2 regions of the Mycolicibacterium litorale genome follow, and region 1 is predicted to be linked to the other one. Evidence: riboswitches for the same ligand, from Rfam matches in the RefSeq annotation. Region 1 holds a riboswitch; the other holds the start of a gene.
The links. A riboswitch is a leader RNA that binds a small molecule or an ion and turns the genes downstream of it on or off. The one in region 1 is predicted to bind glycine.
Positions count from the first base shown of each region.

Region 2: it holds a riboswitch for glycine, as region 1 does, so the genes downstream of both, gcvP (aminomethyl-transferring glycine dehydrogenase) here and gcvH (glycine cleavage system protein GcvH) in region 1, are expected to answer to the same signal.

Region 1 is NZ_AP022586.1:4,482,795-4,487,210, reverse strand. Features, by position in the region: gene G6N30_RS21360 (ABC transporter ATP-binding protein) at 1-1,174, shown strand, start outside; gene G6N30_RS21355 (energy-coupling factor transporter transmembrane component T family protein) at 1,171-1,932, shown strand; glycine riboswitch at 1,986-2,076, shown strand; gene gcvH (glycine cleavage system protein GcvH) at 2,285-2,686, shown strand; gene G6N30_RS21345 (L-serine ammonia-lyase) at 2,683-4,068, shown strand; gene G6N30_RS21340 (TetR/AcrR family transcriptional regulator) at 4,115-4,416, shown strand, end outside.
Region 2 is NZ_AP022586.1:1,551,197-1,555,612, reverse strand. Features, by position in the region: gene gcvP (aminomethyl-transferring glycine dehydrogenase) at 1-2,439, opposite strand, end outside; glycine riboswitch at 2,604-2,702, opposite strand; gene G6N30_RS07290 (M20 family metallopeptidase) at 2,717-3,934, opposite strand; gene G6N30_RS07285 (DUF1028 domain-containing protein) at 3,924-4,416, opposite strand, start outside.

The DNA of each region.
Region 1 (4,416 bases):
CGACGATGTCGCGTTCGGCATGGAGAACTTCCGCGTCCCCCGCGCGGCGATCTGGCCGCGTGTGCACGATGCGCTGCGCGCGGTCGGGCTGACCCTGCCGCTCACCCAGGACACCGCGCACCTGTCGGGCGGGCAGAAGCAACGCCTCGCCCTGGCCGGTGTGCTGGCGATGCACCCGGGTCTCATCCTGCTCGACGAGCCCACCGCCAACCTCGACCCCGACGGCGTCGCCGAGGTGCGCGACGCCGTCACCGCCGCGGCCGACCTGACCGGCGCCACGGTCGTCGTCGTCGAACACCGCACGAAGGTCTGGCTGCCGGTCATCGACCGGGTCATCGTCCTGGGTGAGAACGGCGGCATCGTCGCCGACGGCTCACCGGAACAGACGGTGCGGCGGGAGAGCGCACGACTGCTCGAGGCTGGCATCTGGGTGCCCGACGGTCCTGTCCCGGTCATCACCCGTACTCCTCCCGCGTGCGCCGAACCGCTGCTGACCGCCGGAGATCTGGCGGTCGGTTACCGTCCGGGTCCGGCCCTGCACGACGGGCTGGGCTTCGATCTGCGGCGCGGCCGAATCACCGCGGTCACCGGACCGAACGGCTCGGGCAAGTCAACCCTCGCGCTGACCGTCGGTGGACTGCTGCCACCACTCGGCGGCACCTTCGAAGCCGCGGCCGCCTTCGCCCCGTCGGCGAAGAACCGGCAACCGGTCCGCTGGCGCTCCAAGGAGCTCCTCACCCGGATCACGAGCGTCTTCCAGGACCCCGAACATCAGTTCCTGGCCGGTACCGTGCGCGACGAAATCACCCTCGGCCCAAGAGCACTCAAACGTGACCCGGTAGAGACGGCCGCACTGGGCGACGCCCTGCTCGAGCGGCTCCGTCTCGCCCACCTGGCCGACCAGAGCCCGTACACGCTCTCCGGCGGAGAGAAGCGCCGGCTGTCGGTGGCCACCGTGCTGATGACGCGGCCGGGTGTCATCGTCCTCGATGAACCGACGTTCGGTCAGGACCGCCGCACCTGGGCGGAGCTGATCCACCTGCTCGCCGAGATCGCCGACGACGGCACCGCGGTGGTCGCCGTCACCCACGACGCCGAATTCGTCGAACTCCTCGCCGACGACCGCATCGAGCTCCCGCTCGCCGCCGTCGGCTCACCGAGCACCGCACTATGAGCGTCGACGCCCGCCGTTCGGTGAACCCGGTCGCGCGGCTGCTGACCGCGGCGGTGATCGCCGTCGCGCTCGTATTGAGTGTCGACTGGGTTTCGGCTCTCACCGCGCTCGTGCTCGAGATACCGCTGTTCGTCGCGCTCGGGGTTCGGTTGCGGCCCTTCCTGATTCGGGGTGGTCTCATCACGGTCGCGGCCGGCCTGACCGCCCTCACCAACCTGCTCTACGGCGAGGTCGGCGGCACCGTGCACTGGCATTTCCTGCTGATCAACGTCAGTGACGGCTCCATCGCGCTGGCGCTGGCCATGTTCCTGCGTGTGCTGGCGATCGCCCTGCCGTCGGTGTTCCTGTTCCTCGACGTGCAGCCGACCGAACTGGCGGACGGGCTGGGTCAGATCCTGCGGCTGCCCTCGCGATTCGTCGTCGGCGCGCTGGCCGGAATGCGCCTCGTCGGGTTGCTGCGGGAGGACTGGCGGTACCTGGGCTACGCGCGCAGGGCGCGGGGCGTCGCCGACCACGCCCGGCTGCGGCGAGCGCTGGGTCAGGCGTTCGCCTTGCTGGTCTTCGCGCTGCGCCGCGGCTCCAAACTGGCAACCGCGATGGAAGCGCGGGGATTCGGCGCCTACCCCGGCCGCACATGGGCGCGTCCGTCCACCTTCGGTGCACCCGAATTCGCTCTCGTGGCGGCGGGCATCGCCATCGCCGTGGCGTCGGTCGCCGTCTCGGTCGTCTCCGGCGCGTGGAGCTTCATCGGGGGGTAGCCGACGATCGAGCGGGTGTGTATGTTGTGGACTCAACGAACTGAATACGCCGTTGAAGCGTTGTGGGAGAACCTCGAATTCGAGGCGCCGTAGGAGCAATCTCCTCCCCGGGAATCTCTCAGGCCCCAGTACCGCGACGCCGAGGCAACTCTGGAGACTAGACCGGTCGCACGACCGGTCTGACCGAAGGTGTACGACGCCGCTGCGGCGTCTCAGACTCTCAGGTTCCCGGACAGAGCGGGGAGGGCGCCAGCCCGGTGTGGTCCGGGCTCTCGAACCCTGGAGCTGCCCTCATGTCCCGATGTCCCGCACTCGTCGCCACGTTCACCGACCTCGCCGGGTGGACATCACCGTGACCACCACCGAGCTTCCCGTCGACCGTCTGTACAGCGCCGACCACGAGTGGGTGACCCTCACTTCCGCGGAGGTGCCCGTCGACCCCGTCCGAGTCGGTATCACCCGGGTGGCCGCCGAAGCACTCGGCGACCTGGTGTTCCTCGACCTGCCGGAGGTGGGCGCCGAGGTCACCGCCGGAGCGGCCTGCGGTGAGGTGGAGTCCACCAAGTCGGTGTCCGACCTGGTCGCCCCGGTGACCGGAACCATCACCGAGATCAACACCGCCGCGGTCGAGGACCCCGGCCTGGTGTCCGCCGACCCCTACGGCGCGGGATGGCTCTTCACGGTCGACGTGACCGCGGTCGGTCCGCTGCTGACCGCCGCGGAATACGCCGAAGCGAACGAAGCCTCGTCATGACCGTCAGCGTGTTCGACCTGTTCTCGATAGGCATCGGCCCGTCGAGTTCTCACACGGTCGGACCGATGCGCGCGGCCAATCAGTTCGTCGGCATGCTGCGGGACGGAGGCCGGCTGGGGGCACTCGCCGGCATGCGCGTCGACCTCTACGGGTCGCTGGCCGCCACCGGCGCGGGGCACGGCACGATGGCGGCCATCCTGCTGGGACTGGAGGGCTGCCGACCCGAGACGATTCCCACGCGGCACAAGGAATCGCGGGCCCGCGAGATCGAGCAGACCGGGGTCGTCAGAGTGGACGCGACCGTGCCCGTGCGGCTGCGCGAACGCGACATCGCCCTCCATCCCGCAACCGTGCTGCCCACGCACAGCAACGGGATGCGCTTCACCGCTCTCGACGCGCGCGGCGACGTGCTGGCCGCCGAGACCTACTTCTCCGTCGGCGGCGGGTTCGTCGTCACCGAGGGTTCGGCCCACGACGACCGCCACACCGCGCGACCGGTACCGCTGCCCTACGGCTCGGGTGCCGAACTGCTCGGCATCTGCGACCGCCTGGACATCCCGATCAGCGAGGTCGTGCTCCGCAACGAAACCTACAGCCGCACAAGGGGTGAGATCCGGTCCAGGTTGCTAGACATCCGCGACGTCATGGTGGAGTGTGAGCAGCGCAGCATCCGCCGCGACGGCCTGCTCCCGGGCGCGCTCGGGGTCCGGCGTCGCGCCAAGTCGTGGTACGAGCGCCTTCGCGCCGAGGACCCGGAACGCCGACCGGAATTCGCCGAGGACTGGGTCAATCTCGTTGCACTCGCGGTCAATGAGGAGAACGCGACCGGCGGACGCGTCGTCACCGCACCCACCAACGGCGCTGCCGGCATCGTGCCGGCCGTCATGCACTACGCGGTGCACTACACCCGGGCCGGCACGGAGAATCCGGACGACACAGCCGTCCGGTTCCTGCTGACCGCGGGCGCCATCGGGTCGCTGTTCAAGGAGCGCGCCTCGATCTCCGGCGCCGAGGTCGGCTGTCAGGGCGAGGTCGGCTCGGCGGCCGCGATGGCCGCCGCCGGGTTGGCCGAAGTGCTGGGCGGCACGCCCCATCAGGTGGAGAACGCCGCGGAGATCGCGATGGAACACAGCCTGGGGCTGACGTGTGACCCCATCGCGGGGCTGGTGCAGATCCCGTGCATCGAGCGCAATGCCATCTCGGCCGGCAAGGCGATCAACGCCGCGCGCATGGCGCTGCGCGGCGACGGGACCCACCGCGTGAGCCTGGACCAGGTCATCGAGACGATGCGCACCACGGGCGCCGACATGCACTCCCGGTACAAGGAGACCTCGACCGGGGGCCTCGCCGTCAACGTATCGGTGAACCTGGTCGAGTGCTGAATACCTAGAGGATTTACTTTACCAACCGGACGGTAAAGTAAATCGGGTGACCGCACGGGGGCGACCCTCATCTGTCGAGGCCATCTTCGTCGCGGCCCGCGCCCTGCTCGACGAGGGTGCCCCGATCTCGCTCGAATCCGTGGCCGACCGCACCGGCCTGACCAAACCCGGGTTGATGTACCACTTCCCCACCAAACAGGCCTTGATGGACGGGCTGGTCGACCATGTCGCGAGGTCGGCGGAACAGCAGCTGAGCCAGCGGCTCGACATCCCGATCGAGCAGGCGTCGGCCCGGCAGCGGCTGCGCGCCTATGTGCAGTGGGCGGTCGAGGGTCCGCACCAGCGCTC
Region 2 (4,416 bases), 2.6 Mb from region 1:
CTGCTTGGTGATGGTGCGCAGGTCCAGGATGCACTCGTGGGCGACCATGCCGTTCTCGCCGGTGTACAGCACCGGGTAGTACTCGTCGAGGCGGCGGGCCACGTAGTTCGCCGAGGCGATCGCCGTCAGCGAGGCCGCGCGCAGACCGGGCGCGCCCATCATCCGGATGTACATCCAGGTGATCGGCAGGATCGACGCGGAACCGTACGGGGCGGCCGACACGGTGTAGTCGTCACCCAGTTCCGCGGCGAGCGGATGACCCGGCAGGTACGGCGCGAGGTGAGCACGGACCGCGACGGGGCCGACACCCGGCCCGCCGCCGCCGTGCGGGATGCAGAACGTCTTGTGCAGGTTGAGGTGGCTGACGTCGCCGCCGAAGCGGCCCGGGCGGGCGAGCCCGACCAGGGCGTTGAGGTTCGCGCCGTCGACGTAGACCTGCCCGCCCGCATCGTGCACGGCCGCGCAGATGTCCGCGACGTCGTGCTCGTACACGCCGTGGGTGGACGGGTAGGTGATCATCAGCGCGGCCAGCCGGTCGGCGTTCTCGGTGACCTTGGCGCGCAGATCGTCCAGGTCGACGTCGCCGTTGGCGCGGCACGCCACCACCACGACCCGCATCCCGGCCAGCGCCGCGGACGCGGCGTTCGTGCCGTGGGCGCTCGACGGGATCAGGCACACGTCGCGCTCGGGGGCGCCGTTGGCCTCGTGGTAGGCCTTGATCGCCAACAGTCCGGCGTACTCGCCCTGCGATCCGGCGTTGGGCTGCAACGAGATCTCGTCATAGCCGGTGATGCCGGTGAGCCAGGTCTGCAGATCGGCGATCAGCCGGCGCAGGCCCGGGGCGTCACCCTCAGGGGCGAACGGATGCTGCCTGGCGAACTCCGGCCAGGTGATCGGCTCCATCTCGGCGGCGGCGTTGAGCTTCATCGTGCACGAACCCAGCGGAATCATGCTGCGGTCCAGCGCGATGTCCTTGTCCGCCAACGACCGCAGGTAACGCATCATCTCGGTTTCGGTGCGGTACCGGGTGAACGCCGGGTGGGTGAGGAAAGGCGAAGTGCGCGTGGCGATCTCGGGACCGGTGAACGGCTGGCCACCGCGGGTGGCGCCGAACGCGGCCAGCACCGCGGCGACGTGGTCCGCGGTGGTCGCCTCATCACACGCCACGGAGACGTGGTCGGCGTCGACCAACCAGAGGTTGATCCCGTGCGACTTGGCGGTATCGCGGATCTCGGCGGCGCGGCCGGGCACGCGGGCCAGCACGGTGTCGAAGAACGCGTCGTGCACCACCTCCACACCGGCCTGCGCCAGACCGGTGGCGACCGCACGGGCGTGCCCGTGCACGCGGCGGGCGATCGAGGTCAGCCCCTCGGCACCGTGATAGCTGGCGTACATGGCCGCCATGACCGCCAGCAGCACCTGCGCGGTGCAGATGTTGCTGGTCGCCTTGTCCCGGCGGATGTGCTGTTCTCGCGTCTGCAACGCGAGCCGGTACGCCGGCGCGCCGTCGGCGTCCACCGACACCCCGACCAGACGGCCGGGCAGCTGCCGGGCGTGCTTGGTGTGGACGGCGAGGTAGCCGGCGTGCGGACCGCCGAATCCCATCGGCACACCGAACCGCTGGGTGCTGCCGAAGGCGACGTCGGCGTCGTACTCGCCCGGTGGGGTGACGATGGTCATCGCGAGCAGGTCAGCGCCCACCGCGACGAGGGCACCGCGCTCGTGCGCCTCGGCGACCAGCGGCGCCCAGTCGACGAGGGCACCGCTCGCGCCGGGCAGCTGGACGATCACCCCGAAGAAGTCGCCCTCGGGCAGGCCCTGGCGCAGGTCGGCGGTCACGATCTCGATCCCGAGCGGGCGGGCGCGGGTGGCCAGGACGGCTGCGGTCTGGCGGTACACGTCGGCGTCGACGGCCAGGCGAGTCGACGTGCTGCGGCCGGCGCGCTGCATCAGCGTCATGGCCTCGGCAGCCGCGGTGGCCTCGTCGAGCATCGACGCATTCGCCACTTCGAGGCCGGTCAGGTCGCACACCATGGTCTGGAAGTTCAGCAGCGCCTCGAGACGGCCCTGGCTGATCTCGGGCTGATACGGCGTATAGGCGGTGTACCAGGCCGGGTTCTCCAGGATGTTGCGGCGCAACACCGGCGGGGTGAGGGTGTCGAAGTACCCCTGGCCGATCATCGACACCGCGACGGTGTTCGACTCGGCCAGCGCGCGCAGTTCGGCCAGCGCCTCGGCCTCGGACGCGGGGGCAGGCAGCGACTCCAGGCCGGGCGCGACTCCGTCGGCCGACAGCGCGTCGAGGATGTTGGCCGGCAGGGCCTTGGCGGCGAGGTCGTCGAGGGTCGCCACGCCGATCGTGTCGAGCATGACCGCGACGGCGTCGGAGTCGGGACCGATGTGCCGGTCGGCGAAACGGGGCTGATGAGCATCGAGCACGGGTGAGATCTCCTACCGGGCGCAGAACCGCTGGACGATCCCTCTCCCTCTGTCGTCGACCCGGGCGGGCGCCTGAGAGATTCAGCGCGGTCCGACGCCGTCGGGATCCGTGCCTTTCCCCATGGGCGGGTGGACCGCTGGTCCACCGCTTTCCAGAGGCATCGAAACCGTGCGCGGTCCTGGGTGCCTGAGAGGTTGACGGAGAGGTGTTGCTCCTTCGGCGCCCGTGACTGGCGGTCACGGAGCTCTCCCGCACACGGGCGATGCAGGCACCAGTTTAGCGGGCTCGATCCGAGTGGGTGCACCGCGAGGTCGCGGCAGCATGCGCGGCGAAGTCGATCGCCGTCCATGCCAGCGCCGTCGCGCCGTCGCGCAGCGCCCGCTCGGCCAGCGGTCCGACCGCCGCGTCGGCGAACGCGCGCTGGTGGTTGACCGCAGGCAGCGAGCCGATGCCGAGGTACGGGTGGATGGCCCGGACGTGCTGGGACACGTTGCCCATGTCCGTCGACGCCGTCCTCATCGCCGCCGCGCCGTCCGGCGGCGGCGAGGTCATGTCCCGGCCAAGGGCCGCGGCGTTGTCGACGAACCAGCCGAGCAGCTGCTCGTCGGTACGGAACTCCGAATAGCGGGGCGATTCGTCGCGAATCCGCAGTTCGCATCCGGTGGCGGTGGCGCCCGCGGTGAAACAGGCCCGTATTCGCCGCTCGACGTCGTCGAGTTCGGACAGGCTTGCCGCCCGCACGTACCAGCGGCCCGTCGCGAGGTCGGGCACCGCGTTGGGCGCCGTTCCCGCCTCGGTGACCACTCCGTGCACCCGCACGGTCGGCGGCAGGTGCTGACGCAGGAGTCCGATCGCGACCTGGGCGACGGTGAACCCGTCAGCGGCGTTGACCCCCAGATGCGGGTATGCCGCGGCGTGCGCACCGACACCCCGGTAGGTGACCTCCCAGTGCGCGACGGCGAACGGCTCGGCGCGCGCGGCGTCGGCCGGCCCGGGGTGCATCATCATCGCCGCATCGATGTCGGCGAACTGTCCGGCCTCGAGCATCAGGATCTTGCCGCCGCCGCCCTCCTCGGCCGGTGTGCCGATGACGTGCACCGTGAGCCCCGCCCCCGGCACCGCGTCCTCGGCGGCGCGCACCATCAGCGCCGCGCCGACCGAGGCCGCCGCGATCAGGTTGTGGCCGCAGGCGTGGCCGAGCCCGGGCAGAGCGTCGTACTCCGCGACGAACGCCACGTGGACGGGCCCGGAGCCGGCGGTGGCGCGGAAGGCGGTGTCGAGGCCTCCGGCCCTCGGGTCGACGGTGAATCCCTCGGATGCGAGCAGCGCGGTGAGCCGGCGATGGGCGCGCACCTCGTGCCACGCGGTCTCCGGGTCGGCGTGCAGGCCGGTGCTGATCTCGCGGATCGTGTCCCAGCGGCGGTCGAGACACTCCTGCGCGGCCCGCTTGCGGCGCGCCGTGGCGTCCCGGTGCTGCGCGGGGTCAGAGGTCACCGGGCGCTCCGAACGACGGTGCCGCCGCGGGATCCAGCGCCCGCCGGACGTAGTCGTCGCGCTGGGGCGCCCAGACATCCCACAGCGCGCACAACGCTTCGTACGGATCGTCGGCCCAGTCGACCCGCAGTGTGGTCTCCGGCCACTCCACTTCGCGGTAGACCAGCAGGCCGGCCGCGTGGACAGGGCCCTCCTCCCCACCGGCGGCCAGCGCGGCGCCCAGTCCGTCGAGCAGTCTGCCTTCGAATTCCGTTGCGGTCGAACGCTCGTAGCCGCGCACCAGCTCGGTGATCGTCCGGCGTCCCGCGAGCATGTTGCCCGCGGCCACCACGCCGTCTCCTTCGAGGTGGTGGTGTGTGCCCAGTGCTCCCGCACCGCTGAACGCCGCACAGCGACCGGTGCTGTCCAGCACGGTCAGCTGGCGGTAGTCACGCAGTTCGTGGCCGGCGACGACGGCCGACATGGCCTCCCGCGGGTTGTCC